2 regions of the Kitasatospora sp. NPDC049258 genome follow, and region 1 is predicted to be linked to the other one. Evidence: riboswitches for the same ligand, from Rfam matches in the RefSeq annotation. Region 1 holds a riboswitch; the other holds the start of a gene.
The links. Region 1 has a riboswitch for cyclic di-AMP ahead of AB0K43_RS01060 (glycoside hydrolase family 16 protein). Riboswitches for the same ligand answer to the same signal wherever they lie in the genome.
Positions count from the first base shown of each region.

Region 2: linked by a shared signal. The riboswitch ahead of AB0K43_RS08440 (transglycosylase family protein) and the one ahead of AB0K43_RS01060 (glycoside hydrolase family 16 protein) in region 1 are both predicted to bind cyclic di-AMP.

Region 1 covers NZ_JBFAQT010000001.1:217,309-224,987, forward strand. Annotated here, with positions in the region: gene AB0K43_RS01055 (helix-turn-helix domain-containing protein) at 134-976, shown strand; cyclic di-AMP (ydaO/yuaA leader) riboswitch at 1,118-1,285, shown strand; gene AB0K43_RS01060 (glycoside hydrolase family 16 protein) at 1,288-2,472, shown strand; gene AB0K43_RS01065 (hypothetical protein) at 2,698-3,000, shown strand; gene AB0K43_RS01070 (IclR family transcriptional regulator) at 3,004-3,798, opposite strand; gene aceB (malate synthase A) at 3,989-5,641, shown strand; gene AB0K43_RS01080 (gamma-glutamylcyclotransferase) at 5,858-6,244, shown strand; gene AB0K43_RS01085 (NADAR family protein) at 6,255-6,974, opposite strand; gene AB0K43_RS01090 (hypothetical protein) at 7,016-7,402, opposite strand; gene AB0K43_RS01095 (amidase domain-containing protein) at 7,404-7,679, opposite strand, start outside.
Region 2 covers NZ_JBFAQT010000007.1:172-7,850, reverse strand. Annotated here, with positions in the region: gene AB0K43_RS08460 (amino acid adenylation domain-containing protein) at 1-1,272, shown strand, start outside; gene AB0K43_RS08455 (DUF6875 domain-containing protein) at 1,272-1,925, shown strand; gene AB0K43_RS08450 (M14 family zinc carboxypeptidase) at 1,954-3,303, opposite strand; gene AB0K43_RS08445 (AEC family transporter) at 3,556-4,482, opposite strand; gene AB0K43_RS08440 (transglycosylase family protein) at 4,594-5,523, opposite strand; cyclic di-AMP (ydaO/yuaA leader) riboswitch at 5,605-5,760, opposite strand; gene AB0K43_RS08435 (tetratricopeptide repeat protein) at 5,924-6,253, opposite strand; gene AB0K43_RS08430 (tetratricopeptide repeat protein) at 6,310-6,597, opposite strand; gene AB0K43_RS08425 (hypothetical protein) at 6,939-7,289, opposite strand; partial or broken gene AB0K43_RS08420 (hypothetical protein) at 7,468-7,679, shown strand, end outside.

The DNA of each region.
Region 1 (7,679 bases):
GTGGTCCTCTGAACGCTCGGCGGTGGCCGCGGCCGGGGCTCCGGCCGCACCACCAACCTAGCGGACGCGCGGGCGCCGCAGGCCGATCAGGCCGGCTTGAGCCTGCCCCGGGGCAAGGTCCTAGATTCCAGGTGTGACGGACGGAGCGGAGCGGTTGCTCACCATCGGGGCCATGGCCCGCCGCAGCGGGCTGACCGCCAAGGCACTGCGCCACTACGACCGGGTCGGACTGCTCCGGCCGGCCGAGGTGGACCAGGAGACCGGCTACCGGTACTACCGGGTGGAGCAGGTGGCGGCGGCCCGGCTGGTGCGGGAGCTGCGCGCGGTGGACCTGCCGCTGGAGCAGGTGCGGGAGTGCCTGGCCGCGGGCGGTGGCGAGCCGGTGCGGCGGCTGCTGGCCGAGCACCGGCGGCGCCTGCAGGCCCGGCTGGACCGGCTCCGCGGCGCCGTCCACCGGACGGATCATCTGATCGAGGAAGGGATCGACGCGGTCATGGGCGACGAGCAGCGGGAGGCGGCGGCCCCCGCCGACGAGCGGCAGCTGGCGGTGGACCTGTTCAACGGGGTCTGGCGGCTGCTGGAGCGGGAGGACCGCTCGGTCGAGGAGGACGACCGGATGGTGCACATGGCGCACGCCTCGCGCCACCACTGGGGCCAGGTCGGCACGGCGGTGAACCTCGGCCGGGGCGAGTGGCAGTGCTCACGGGTGTACGCGGCGCTGGGCCGGGCCGAGCCCGCGCTGCACCACGCCCGGCGCGGGCTGGAGATCTGCCGGGCGAACGGGATCGGCGACTGGGACCTGGCCTTCGCGTACGAGGCGCTGGCCCGGGCGGCGGCCGTCGCGGGGGAGAAGGAGCAGGCCAGGGCCTGGACCGAGCAGGCGCTGGCCGCCGCCGAGGAGATCGCCGCCCCGGAGGACCGCGAGCTGGTGCTGGCCGATCTGGAGACCGTCCCGGGGCAGCCCCGGTTCTGGTGAGCCGGCCCCGGGCCGGGGCCTCGGGGCGGGTGTGTGAGGGACGTCTCGTTGTCCGTGTGCGATCCGTCTGCCTAGCCTGCACGGGATGCCCGGCTGGGCAGACCCGCCGTCGGGACGCCTAGTCCTGTCCACCCGGAGGCGGTCACTCGAGCACCGTCATGGACAGGAGCGGGGGAACCAGGTACGTGCCGCGCTCCACCCTGCCCCGGGGCAGGACGCGCGGCTTGGGGTGAAGCCGCACCACAGGCGGCCGGGCAGCCTCGTGCCCGAACCCGACAGCTCACCTCGCAGGCGTCGCAGAGGAATCCTCCATGCGACTTTCCCCCACCCCCGCCCGCCTCGGCCTGCTCGCGGGCGCCACCGTGCTGGCCGGCGTCCCGCTGGTCGGCCAGGCCCAGGCCGCCAGCCCCACGGTGACCCAGGACCGCCTCGGCCCCACCGCGATGGCCGCCGGCACCGCCGCCACGGCCAGCCTCACGGTGCACTCCTCCGGCTGCTTCACGGCCAAGACCCTCGGCGTCGGCGTCCGCGACGCGGCCGGCCACAACCTGGACTTCCCCGGCAATGCCTCCAACGTGCAGATCTGCCCGAGCGGCACCACCTTCACCAGCGCCGCCCGGACCCTGCCGGCCGGTACCTACACCCAGTTCGGCTTCTGGCAGGACACCGCGAACGCCTGGCACAACCTGCCCTCGCAGACCCTGACGGTCTCGGCGGCCGGCACCACCACGCCGACCCCCGCCCCCGCCCCGACGCCGGCTCCGACGCCCACCCCGGCCCCGACGCCGAGCCCCGCCCCGTCCACCGGTGCGCCGGTCGCGGGCAAGTCGCTGACCTGGTCGGACGAGTTCGACAGCCTGTCCAAGACCCGCTGGACCACCGACAGGAGCAGCTCCTACCGGTACGGCAACCACAACCCCGACGACAACAAGCTGGACTGGCTGAGCCCGAGCGGCGTCAGCGTGTCGGGCGGCGTGGCCACCTTCACCGCCAAGCCGAGCGCCAACAAGCTGGAGAACGGCAAGCAGGCCTGGGACACCGGCCTGCTCACCACCGAGTACTCCGGCGAGGGCTTCCAGGTGAAGACCGGCGACTACGCCGAGACCCGGGTCAAGCTGCCCTCCGGCTCCGGCGCCTGGCCGGCGCTGTGGACCTGGAAGAACGGCAACGGGGAGATCGACTCCTTCGAGTACCACCCGGACAACCCGAACCTGCTGGAGCTGACCAACCACGTCAAGTCCGGCTCCAAGTACTTCACCGACGCCAACGCGGTGGCCAAGGACAAGTGGGTCACCATCGGCACCTACTACGGCGCCAACTCGGTCGACTGGTACGTCAACGGCACCAAGGTCTTCTCCGACAACACCGGGGTCGGCGCCAACTGGTCCGCGTACCTGATCCTCAACCTGTCGCTGAGCGCCGGCCAGTACCACCCGGCGCCCACCGGCACCGCGCCGATCACCTTCGCCGCGGACTACGTGCGGGTCTACCGCTGACCGTCACGGTGACACGCTCAGCGTGAACGGGGTGCCGTTGTCCGCAGCGTCGCGGTCGTCGGCACCGACCACCTGGAGGTGCCCCTCGGCCCGTGTGCCGGGGGGCACCTCGCGTGCCGGCCCGGTGGCGCCGTCACCCGCCTGGACACCTCGGACCTCCCACCGCTCGCACTCTGGCCGATACTCACAGTAGCGAGCCGAGTGGGACGAGCTGAGGAGGCACGGGTGTCCGAGCGGGTGCTGAGCGAGGTGAGCGGACGGATCGCCGCGGACCGGGAGGACGGGTTCGTGGCGTCGTACCGCGCCCTGATCACGGCCGAGCTGCCGGCGGGGCTGCTGCGCACCGAACTGCTGCGCGGGCCGGACCGGCACTGGCGGGTGCAGAGCCTGTGGCGGGACATCGGCGCGCTGGAGGCCGTCCGGGCGGACCCGAAGATGGCCGCCGCCCCCCGGCTGTTCCGTGAGGCCGGGACCGAACCCGACCTGGCCGTCTTCCTGCTGACGGCACAGGCGGGCGGCGCCGGCTGACCGTCAGGGCGCGAGCACCTGGCCCAGCCGGGAGGCGATCTGACGCATCACCGGCACCAGCGCGGCGCTGCCGGCCGCTGCCTCCAGGGCGCGGATCCGGGCCTCCGGGCCGGATACCGAGAGCGCGGTGGGGGTCGGCGCGCCGGGCACCGCCACCGCGATGCAGCGGACGCCGATCTCCTGCTCCTGGTCGTCCACCACGTAGCCGACCTCGCGGGCGTGCGCCAGCTGGGCGAGCAGCTCCTGAGGGTCCGTCACGGTGTACGGCGTGTGCGCCTGGAGCGGCTGCGGACCGAGCAGCGCGCGGGTCTCCTCCTCGGGCAGCTGGGCCAGCAGGGCCTTGCCGACCCCGGTGCAGTGCGGCTGCACCCGGCGGCCGACCTCGGTGAACATCCGCATCGAGCGGCGGGACTGCACCTGGCCGACGTAGACCACCTCGCCGCCCTCCAGCACCGCCAGGTTGGCCGTCTCGCCGGTGGCCTCCATCAGCTCGGCCAGGTAGGGGCGGGCCCAGCTGCCGAGCAGCCGGCCGGAGGTCTCGCCGAGCCGGATCAGCCGCGGGCCCAGGGTGTAGCGGCGGGCGGTGTCCTGGCGGACATATCCCTGCTGGACGAGGGTACGGATCAGCCGGTGGATGGTGGGCATCGGAAGGCCGGAGGTGGTCGAGAGCTCGCTCAGGGTCGCGATGCCGCCCGAGTCGGCGAGCGCTTCCAGCAGCTGGAAGGCGCGCTCGACGGACTGCACGCCACCGGAGGCGCGCTCGGTGCCTGTCGGTGTTGCGGCGGGGGTGCTGGCCACCGGCGTTCCCTTCACTGTGCGAGGAGGAGTAGAGTCCCAGCGATCTAGCTCAACAAACCGTTGAAATTCTGTATCGCGGAAACTACTCTCCACCCTACAGAACGAAACCCGCCGGTAGGTGGGTTCGGATCTGGGAAGTTCCCACCGGAGCTCCCCAAGCTTTCACAACCGTCCAAGGAGTGTCCTGCCCATGGGTGCAGATCAGGGACCTGACGGCGTTTCCCCCGCCGCCCCGGTCGTCACTGTCGCCGGTCCGCGCGTGTCCCGCGCAGAGGAGGTGCTCACCCCGGAGGCGGTCGCCTTCGTGGTCGGCCTCCACCGTGCCTTCGAAGGTCGCCGGCAGGAGCTCCTGACCCGACGAAAGGCCCGCCGGGCCGAGATCGCCGAGGCCGGGACGCTGGATTTCCTGCCCGGGACCGCCGAGGTCCGGGCCGGGGACTGGCAGGTGGCTCCCGCCCCCCGCGCGCTCCAGGACCGCCGGGTGGAGATCACCGGGCCGACCGACCGCAAGATGGTCATCAACGCGCTCAACTCCGGCGCCCGGGTCTGGCTCGCCGACTTCGAGGACGCCACCGCCCCCACCTGGGAGAACGTGGTCTCCGGGCAGATCAACCTGATCGACGCCTTCGAGGGCCGGATCGACTTCACCTCCGAGGCGGGCAAGGCCTACACCCTCAAGCCCGCCGCCGAGCTCGCCACCGTGGTGGTCCGCCCCCGCGGCTGGCACCTCGACGAGAACCACCTGCTGGTCGACGGCGCCCCGGTGGCCGGTGCCTTCCTCGACTTCGGCCTGTACTTCTTCCACAACGCGGCCAGGCTCCTCGCCAAGGGCGAGCAGGACCCGAACTCCGGCCCGTACTTCTACCTGCCGAAGACCGAGAGCCACCTCGAGGCCCGGCTCTGGAACGACGTCTTCACCCACGCGCAGGCCGCCCTCGGGATCCCGCACGGCACCGTCCGCGCCACCGTGCTGATCGAGACCATCACCGCCGCGTTCGAGATGGAGGAGATCCTCTACGAGCTGCGCGAGCACGCGGCCGGGCTGAACGCGGGCCGCTGGGACTACCTGTTCTCGATCGTCAAGAACTTCCGCGACGCCGGCGAGCACTACATCCTGCCGGACCGCAACAGCGTCACCATGGCCTCGCCGTTCATGGCCGCCTACACCCGCCTGCTGGTGCAGACCTGCCACCGGCGCGGCGCGCACGCCATCGGCGGGATGGCCGCCTTCATCCCCTCCCGCAAGGACCCCGAGGTCAACGCCGCCGCCCTGGAGAAGGTCAAGGCCGACAAGGACCGGGAGGCCGGCAACGGCTTCGACGGCTCCTGGGTCGCCCACCCGGACCTGGTCAAGGTCGCCCGGGCCTCGTTCGACGCCGTGCTGGGCGAGCGGCCGAACCAGAAGGACAATCCGGGCCCGGCCGAGCCGGTCACCGCGGCCCAACTGCTCGACATCGCCGGGGCCGGCGGGAAGTGCACCCGGGCCGGCCTGCACAACGCCGTCCAGGTCGGGATCCGCTACATCGAGGCCTGGCTGCGGGGCCTGGGGGCGGTCGGCATCTTCAACATGATGGAGGACGCCGCCACCGCCGAGATCTCCCGCTCGCAGATCTGGCAGTGGATCAACAACGGTGTGGTGCTGGCCGACACCGGCGAGAAGGCCACCGCCGAGCTGGTCCGCCGGCTCGTGGCCGAGGACCTCGCCGCCCTGCGCGCCGAGCTCGGCGACCAGGCCTACGCCGGTGGGCGCTGGCCCGAGGCCGCCAGGCTCTTCGAACAGGTCGCGCTGGCCGAGGAGTTCGTCGACTTCCTCACCCTGCCCGCGCTGCGCCTGCTCGGCTGAGCTGCGCCCAATCTATCCAGCCGCGCACCGGCTGCGGCCTGCCGGGCTGGAGCGCTGCCGGAGCTGACTGCACCGTTCCGTACAGCACCGTTCCGTACAGCACCGTTCCGGTACAGGGCCGTTCCCGTACAGCGCCGTTCCGGCCCGGCCGAGGGCAACCAGGGGAGATCCCGCCCTCGGCCGGGCCGCGCCGTTCCCACCCGGAGGTACCACCCGATGGCACGCATCTTCTTCAACGGCCAGGCCATGGTCGGCGGTCCGTTCCACCACTCGGTCGCCGACATGCTGCTCGGCCCGGTCCGCACCGCGCCCGGCCACCGCTTCTTCTCGATCGGCGACGTCTGCCCCGGCCTGCTCGCCGACCCGGGCGTCGACTCCGCGATCGAGGGCGAGCTCTACGACGTCCCGCTGGAGCACCTGCGCGACGTGATCCTCCCCGGCGAGCCGCGTGCGCTGGAGCTCGGCGTGATCGAGCTCGCCGACGGCTCCGCCTGCCTGTCCATGGTGCTGGCCCGCGGCGAGCTCGAACGCGGGGTTCACCGGGAGATCACCGAGTACGGCGGCTGGCGCGCCTACCTGGCCACCCTGGGCCGCACCGCCTGACCGCCGGCGGTCACCGCTCGCCGGGCCCGTCGGCCTCCTCGGCCAGCTCGGCCCGGATCAGCTCCAGCAGCCGGCCCGTCCAGTTCCGGGCCGTGGCGCCCTCCCCGCCCCAGGAGCGGGAGTCCTCATCCAGGTAGCGGATCACGGCGTCCCCGGTCGCCAGCAGCACCGCGGCCGCCTGCGGCTGCTGGGCGAACTTCGCGCGCAGCACCCGGGCCATCACCGCGGGGCGGGAGCGCTGCGCGCCCGGCCCCGGCGCCAGCGCCCGGAAGGCCTCGGCCGCCGACGGGTAGCCGACCCCGTCGACGGTGACCGGCCGCGGGTGCTCGTTGTGCAGCTCCGGCAGCGAGAACTCGTCCACCAGCACGGCGCGGTCGAACGGCCCGGCGGCCGGTGCCACCGGTGCGTTCAGCCGTTCGTACTCCGCCCGCACCTCGGCGAGCACCCGCTCCGGGGTCAGGAAGGTGTGCGCCGGGCCGAACCGCCAGGCGGCCACCCCGGCCGCGGCACCCCGGGCACCCTCGGAGATCCGGGCGCCCACCCAGCCGTACGACACCCGCTCGGCGAACTCCTCCAGCGTGCACAGGCCCCAGCAGTCCACCAGGCCGTCGGCGTAGACCGTCAGCTCGGTGAGGTGGTGGACCCCCGCGTGGTGGACGAAGACCGGGCGCCAGGTGCCCGGGATCCGCTCGCCGTCCGCGTACCTGAAGGTGCTTCGCTCGCCGGGCATGGCGGCCAGCATAGGGCGCCGCCCCGGTCGGCCGCCGCCGGTCAGCCGCTGCAGGTCCGGCGGGGGTGGTCCAGGCCCTGGAGCAGATCGGCCAGGCCCCACAGGTCGGCCAGCAGGACCAGGGCGCCCAGCGCCACCAGCACGCCGGCCGCCGCCGCCCAGCCGCCGCCGGAGCGTAGCTGCCGGGCCGCCACCACCACGCCCGCCAGCCCGAGCAGCGGCCCGGCGGCCGCCGCGATCCCGGCGACGGCCGGCACCGGCTCGGCGGGCAGGCAGTGGTTCAGCCGCCGGGGGATCGCGTCCAGGTAGGCGGTGTGGCCGTAGCGGGCGCACAGCCAGCCGAGGAGCACCAGCGCCGTGGCGACGAGGAGCCAGGGCAGCGGGGCGGGGCGGGGGGCCGCGGCGGGGAGCGTCGTCGGATCGGTCATCTCAGTACCAGTTCGGTTCGACACGGACATACTTGATCTTCTGCCGGCCCTCGGAGTCCGCCTCGTGGTCGGAACGCCCGTCCATGCTCACGTTCTTGCGCGAGTCGTTGTGCTGGCTGTAGCGGATGTCGCCGTCCGGGGTGACGGCGGTGACGATCGCGGTGTGGTGGATGTTGCCCGGCTTGAGGTCGGGGTTGAGGTCGTTGTCGTCCTCCAGGAACACCAGGTCACCCGGCTTCACCTCGGACGGCGGCACCTCGCGCCCGCCGTTGGAGAC
Region 2 (7,679 bases), on a different contig from region 1:
CTGTCCACCTTCGCGCTCGGCCTGTGGGCGTACCGGACCACCGGCACCGTCACCGCCTTCGCCGCGATCGCGGCCTTCGCGCTGCTCCCGGCCATCCTGGCCGCCCCGTTCGCGGGCGCGGTCGCCGACCGGTACGACCGCAGGCGGGTGATGATCGGCTGCGACCTGGCCGCGCTCGGCGCCGGCCTGGCCGCCGCCGGGCTGCTCACCGCGGACGCGCTGCGGCTCTGGCAGCTGTACGCGGTGGTGATCGTCGGAGCGGTCGCCACCGCCTTCCGGCAGCCCGCCTACCTGGCCGCCGTCACCCAGCTCACCCCCAAGCGCTACCTCGGCCAGGCCAACGGCGTGGTCGGCCTGGGCACCGCCACCGGCGCACTGTTCGCCCAACTCCTCGGCGGCGCCTTGGCGGTGGCCTTCGGCCTCGCCACCGTGGTGTGGCTGGACGTGCTCTCCTTCACCGTCTCGCTGGCCACCCTGCTCGCGGTCCGCTTCCCCGAGCTGGGCTTCGTCCGCCGGGACGGCCCGCTGCTGCGCGAGATCGCCGACGGCTGGCGGTTCCTCGCCCGGCGCCGCGGGCTGGTCGCGCTCGCCGTGTTCTTCGCCGTCGCCAACGCGCTCGGCGGCGTGGTGACCGTCCTGGTCACCCCGCTGGTGCTGGCCTTCGCCTCGCCCGCCGCGCTCGGCGTGGTGCTGGCCGCCCAAGGCGCCGGGCTGCTGGCCGGCAGCGCGCTGATGGCGGTCTGGGGCGGCACCCGGCGCCGCGCCGCCGGCATGATCGCCTTCGTCGGCCTGTTCGCCGCCTCCGCCGTACTGATCGGGCTGCGCCCCAGCGCCGCCTTCCCGACCCTCGGGATGTTCGGCATCGGGGTCTGCGCGGCCCTGATCAACGCGCACTGGCTGGCCCTGGTCCAGGTCAAGGTCGGCCTGGACCTCCAGGGCCGGGTACTCGCCACCTGCCTGATGCTCGCCCGGCTGGTGATGCCGCTCGGCTACCTGGTCACCGGCCCGCTCACCGACCGGGTCTTCGAACCCCTGCTCCGCGCCCCGCTCTCGCCGCCCGGCCGCCTGCTCGGCGCCCTGCTCGGCACCGGCCCCGGCCGGGGGATGGCCGCCGTGGTCGTCCTCACCGGACTGGTGGCGCTGGCCTGGACGCTGGCGGGCTACTGGTACCGGCCGCTGCGCGAGGCCGACGACTCGATCCCGGACTCCGGGCCGCCGACCGCCGCCCATCCGGCCACCGCCGCCCACCCGGCCGACCCGCGGGAATCCTGATGCTCACCCACCCCACCAGACCCGAGCACGTCCTGTTCACCGCCGCCGACCTGGAGCCGCCCGCGGCGGGCCTGCCGCCGGCGGCCCGCGGCCATGCCGACGCGCTGCGCCGGGTGCTCGACTGGGCCCGGACGTACCTCACCGAGCCGCACCCCGAACTCGGCCGCGACGGCCCGGTCTGCCCGTTCGTCGGGGCCTCGCTGCGGGACGGGCGCTTCCACCTGGCCCTGCGGCCCGGCCGGCCCGCCGACCGCGGGGAGGTGGCGGAGGCGGTCGCGGTGTACCGGGACTGGTTCCTACGGCTGGCCGCGCCGGGCGCACCCCGGGCCCAGTTCACCACCGTCCTGATCGTCTTCCCGGACCTCCCGACCGCCGAGGCGCCCGGGCTGATCGACCGGACCCAGCTGGAGCTGAAGGGCGAGTTCGTCGAGGCCGGCCTGATGCTCGGCCAGTTCCACGACCTGCCGCCGGACCAACCCGGCCTGTGGAACCCGGAGTTCCGGCCGCTGCGCAGCCCGCTGCCGATGCTGGTGATCCGGCACATGGTGTCCACCGACCTGCCGTTCCTGCTCGACGACCCGCGCCACCGGGCCGCCTACCGCCGGCTGTTCGGCGGCCGCGAACCGGACCCCCGGCGCCGGGTGCCGTCCTGAACGGGCCCCCGGCGCCGGGCGGTGGCCGTCAGGTGGCGATGCCGCAGTACTGCTGCTGCTTGCCGATCACCCGGTAGACGCAGTCGGCGGTCTCCACCAGCCGCAGCACCGCCTCGCGGTTGCGGCTGGTCTCCCGGCCGATCACCTCGTCGGGCGGGTAGAAGCCGCTGCTGCCGTTCGGGCCGGGGTACATCTCGAAGGTGTAGGCGAAGACCCGGTGCACGCCCCACAGCCAGTCGTCGATCGCCCCGTCGGTGATGTAGAGGTCGCTGGACTGCTCGGGGGTGTAGCCGTTGGTGCCCGCCATGCTGCGGCCGAGGGTGGCGAAGGTGTTGTACTCGTCGGCGGTCATCCCGGTGGCGGTGTTGGCGGTGGTCCAGCCGAACGGCCAGAGCACCAGCTGGCTGTAGGTGTGGAAGTCGATCGCGGCGGTGATCTGCTGCTTCCCGCCGACCACCCGGCTGCGGACGAAGTCGGCGACCACCTTGGTCTCCTTGGCGGACTCCGGCGCGCTGCCCCGGTAGGTCTCGCTGGAGGTGGAGCCGGAGGAGCCGCCGCAGCAGCCCCACTTGTAGTTCCAGTTCCGGTTGAGGTCGGTACCGGCGCTGCTGCTGCCGGAGTTGGGCTGGCGGTCCTTGCGCCAGCTGCGGTAGCGGCCGGTGGCGATGTCGTACTCGCCGCCGTCCGGGTTGAGGTCCGGGACCACCCAGATCTCGCGGCTGTTGACGGCGCCCGCGATCCGGCTGTCGGTGGCGTACTTGTCGCCGAACTCGTGCAGCAGGTAGAGCGCCATCTCGACGGTGAGGTGCTCGCGGGCGTGCTGGTGGGCGGTGAACAGCACCTCGGGCTCGTTCTCGTCGGTACCGACGTTGTCGCTGATCTTGATCGCGACGATCGCCCGGCCCTCGTACGAGGTGCCGATCACCCGCTTGCTCATGATGTCGGGGTGCGCGGCGACCACGGCGTCGATGTCGGCGGTGGCCTCGGCGTAGTTGTGGTACCCGGAGTCGGCGGACGGGAAGTCCGTCACCGCGCCCGGTGCCTCCTGCGCCTGCGGCGCGTCGTCCTGGGGGCCGGGCAGCGGTGTGGGCGCCCAGCCGAGCGCCCGCAGCCGGGCGGTCTCGGCGGCGTCGGCGGTGACCACCACCGAGTCGGTGCGCACGGCGTCCACGGAGGCGCCGGTGGCGGCGATCGCGGTGCGCTCGGCGACCGTCCGGGGGCCCTGGACGACGTACTGCCGGGCGCCGTCCGCGGCGACGGCGGCGCGCTCGGGGCCGGCCGCCCTGGCGGAGGCCTGTGAACTGAGGGGGGACGCGAGAGCGAGGGCCAGCAGCACGGCGGTGGCCGCGGCGGGCTTCCCTCGGCGGGGCAGTCGCATGACTGTCCTCCTGTGGGGGTCCGTAGGGGACGGAACGGGGGAGGAACTGCGGCGCGCGCCAGCATGATGGTCCGTCAATGTCATGCTTACGTCAAGACCTCCCCGAGCGCCCACCGCCGAGGCCGTCCGCCCAAGGGCGCTACGGGCCGTTCGCGAGGGACCGTCACCGTGCCGGCTTCCCCCGGGGGCGGGCGAAGACGTCCTCGACCCGCATCGGGAACGGTTGCTCCGTCGCGCGCGCCGGTATCTCTTTCAGGTGGGGCCGAGGGTCCAGTAGACGAGGGAGAGGGTGGCCATCGAGACCAGGGTGGAGGAGAGCACGCTGTCGCGGGCCAAGGCGGTGCTGAGGCCGTACTCGCGGGCGTAGACGAAGGCGTTCTGGGCGGTGGGCAGGGCCGAGCAGAGGACCACCGCGAGGAGTTGGGGCCGGGGCAGGTGCAGGAGGAGGGCCCCGACGGCGAGTGCGGCCAGGGGCTGGACCAGGGTCTTCAGCAGGACCGTGACGCCGACCTCGGCGCGGCGGCCGGCGGTGGCGCGGTCGCGGCGGCCGTGCAGCGACATGCCGAGGGTGACCAGGGCGGTCGGCACCGCGGCCGCGCCGAGCAGTTCGCCGGGGCGGGCGAGGGTGGGTGGCAGTGTCCAGCCGGTGGCGGAGAGCAGTGCGCCCAGGGCGGAGGCCAGGATGATCGGGTTGCGCAGCGGCAGCATCAACAGCCGGCCGCGCCGGGCGCCGCGCTCGGTGCCCGCGTCCAGCAGGGCGAGGATCACCGGGGTGACCAGCAGCACCTGGAACAGCAGGATCTGCGCGACGAACGAGGCGTCACCGAGCACCTGAAGGGCCACCGGGATGCCCAGGTTGGCCGAGTTGACGTAGCCGGCCGCCATGCCGCTGATCGCTTGGTCGGCCGGCCGGCGGTCGAACAGCCGGCGCGCGGCCAGCACGCCCAGGCCGGTGGCGAGTGCGGTGCCGGCCGCGAAGGCGAGCATCGCGGTGTTGGCGAAGGAGTCCAGCCGGGCCTTGGCGAGCATCGTGAACAGGGCGGCCGGCATCGCCACGTGGAACACGAACCGGCCGAGCACCGCCTCCGCCTGCGGACCGAGCAGCCCGGCGCGGGCGACCAGGTAGCCGACCGCGGTGAGCACCCAGATCGGCGTGAAGCCGGAGAGCAGGTGCTGCATGGAACCTCGGGTCGTGATCGTCCGGTACGGGCCGCCGGCAGCAGTCTGCCACGGCGGCCCGGGACGCTCCCGGGCGGGGCCGGCGACCGGCCGGCCCCGCCGTACGGGCGGTTACGGCAGGGTGAGGACCTGGCCGGGGTGGATCAGGTCGGGGTTGACGCCGACCGTGGGGGAGTTGCTCCGGTACAGGTGCTGCCAGCCGCCCAGGGTCAGGCTGTCCGAGATCGTGGAGAGGGTGTCCCCGGGGGCGACCGTGTAGGTGGTCGCGGGCGCCGGCTGGGCCGGGGTCGTCGCGGCGACGGGGACGGTGGCGGCCGGGTCCGTGGTGGCCGTCGTGGTCGGCGCCGCGGTCGGGTCGGGGGTGGCGGTGCCCGAGGCGCCCGGGACGGGCAGGTCGCCGGTGGTCGGCGAGCCGGTCGGCGAGGGGGTGACCGGGGTGGTCGCGGTCGGGTCGGGGGTGGTGACCGGCGGGGTGGCCGTGGGGTCGCCGGTGGGCCGGCCGGTCGGCTGCGTGCTCGGCTGGCCGGTCGGCTGGGTGCCGGGCTGGGTGGTGGGCTGGTCCGTGGTGGCCGGCGGCACCTCGCCGACGGTGCTCGAGCCCGTGCCGTCGGTCGGCGCGGCGGGCTGCGGGGTGAGGTACGGCAGCACGAACTGCGGGACCACACCGCCGTCGCCGCGGACCGGGGTGCCGGAGCTGGGCGCGGGGGTCGGCTCGGGCGTGGCCGTGGGCGCCGGGGTGGGCGCGGCGGGCAGGCCGGCGGCCGGGCCGCAGCTGGGCCACAGGCTCGGGCCGTGGCCGGCGAGCAGCCGCTCGGCGACGGTGATCTGCTCCGCCTGGGTGGCGTGGTCGGGCTGCGCCGCGAACTCGTCGCCGCCGTACGCGACCCAGGTCCGCAGGGTCAGCCCGAGGCCGCCGTAGCGCCCGGTGCCCGGGTCGACCGTCCAGTTGCCGCCGGTCTCGCACTGCGCGACCGCCTGCCAGGTCTCCGGCGTGGCGGCGTGCGCCCCGGTCGCGGTCAGCAGCGGCAGCGCGAGGCCCACCCCTGCCACTCCGGCGGCCGCGACGGCGCGATCGGTCTGGGTGGGACGGCGGTGACGACCGGAGCCCGAAAAGACCATCAGATAATCCCTCTCCGCACGCCTGCGAGGTGAGCTGTCGGGTTCGGACCGGGAGGTGGCCCGGCCGCGCAGGGCGCGGCTTCACCCCAAGCCGAAGGGGGATCGGCGCAGAAACTGGGTCCCCCGCCCCTGCCCAGGGTCTTTCGGTCGTCCCGGTCGCGCGGTGGGCAGGGTTGGGCGTGCCGTGCTTCGGGAGCTCGCAGCAGCGAACTGATCGGGAGATTAGAGGGATCAGTACCTCAATAACAAGCCTGCATACTGAGCATCACACAATCATCACGGTTGGCTCGGGCGTTGCTGTCCGAGCCCGGTTCACCCGGTGTCAGAAACACCCTTCGGCCGCACCGGAGGTTCGACGGCGCACGGCCTCCGGGAGCCCCATCGCATCGAACAGGGCCAGCGACCGGCGCCGGTGCTCCGCTGCCTCGGCCGGGCGTCCGAGCGCGCCGGACGCCCGGCCGAGGCCCTCCGCCGCGTGGGCCTCGTGGAAGCGGTGGCCGATCCGTACCGCGAGGTCGAGCGCCGTGCGGTGGTGCTCGGCCGCGGCCCGCGGGTCGCCCAGGTCGAGCCGGATGTCGCCCGCGACCCGGTGTGCGGCGCAGGTGAGCGAGGGGCGGCTGATGTCCAGCAGGACCTCCAGCGCCCGGCCCACCCGGGCGAGCGCCTCCTGCGGCCGGCCGCGCGCCCGGTCCAGCTCGGCCAGTTCGATCAGCGAGTGCGCCTGGCCGGCCCGGTCGTCGAGCCGGCCGCCCCCATGGTGATCAGGCCGACCATCCTGCCGTAGCGCTCACCGAGTTCGTGGTCGATCTCCAGGGAGAGCGCGGTCGAGTGGAGCGCCCCCTCGTAGTCGCCCGCCATCACCTGGACCTGCCCGCGCAGCCAGAGCGCGATCGACTCCTCCCGCCGACGGCCGCTCTCCCGAACCGCCGCCAGCGCCCGGTCGAGGTGGTCGAGCGAGTCCCGGTGGTCGCCCAGGTGCAGGCCGAACATCGCCACCCGGATCCGGGCGTCCGCCTCGCACCGGCGGTCGCCGGTGGCCCGGGCGAGCCGCAGGGCGCGCCGGCCGCAGTCGACGGCGAGCGCGAGCCGGTCCCCCCCAGTACGCCACCCCCAGGTTGGTCAGGTTCGCGGTCTCGGCGTCCCGGTCGCCGGAGCGCCGCGCGGCCTCGATGGCGATGGTGTGGGCGGCGACCGGCTCGTCGGTGTGACGGTGGTAGCGGAGGTAGTCGGCCAGATTGTTGGTGATCAGCCAGGCGTGGCTCGCCGCGCCCGCGTCGGGCGCGGCCCGGCACCGTCAAGCTCACCGTCGGCTACACCGGCAAGGGCGACACCTGGCGCTACACGCTGGCGGACACCCACATCGACAAGAAGATCGCCGACATGCCGCTCTGCACCACCCCGTCCCCGTCCCCGACGCCGAGTTCGTCGGTGTCCCCGAGTTCGTCGGCGCCGCCGAGCGGCTCGCCGAAGCCCAGCACGTCCGTCCCGCCGTCGTCCAGCGCCCCGGCCCCGACCACGCCGACCCCGACCACGCCGACCCCGAGCACGCCGACCCCGAGCGGCTCGGCCACGCCCGAGAAGCCGAAGCTGGCCGAGACCGGCGGCGGCAGCAGCGGCGGCCTGATCGCCGCGGTCGGCGGCGGCGCGGTGCTGGTCGGCGGCGGTGTCCTGGTCGCGGCCCGGCGCAAGGGCCGGCACGGCAACTGACCGGCAGGACAGGTGGGCTGGACGGCCGGCGGGGCGACCCCCGCCGGCCGTCCGGCATTTCCGGGCAAACCGGTGAACCCCCGCGGTGGCCCCGGCCGTCGTCCCAGGTGAGGCCCCGTCCGTACGGGCCCCGAGGGCACGCGAACGGAGAACTGCCGCATGGGAAATCGATCCGGTCACGCGAGGCACTCAGGCCCCGGCCTGCGGCCCGCGCTGGCCCGCCACAAGGTGCTGGTCGCGGGAGGAACCGCCGCACTGCTCGCCGCCTCGGTGCTGGCCGTCTCCGCACAGGCCTCCGGCCCGCCCGCCGCACCGGCTGCTGCCGCCACGGCCGCCGCCGCGACGCCGATCGCGGTGCAGGAGTGGCTGTA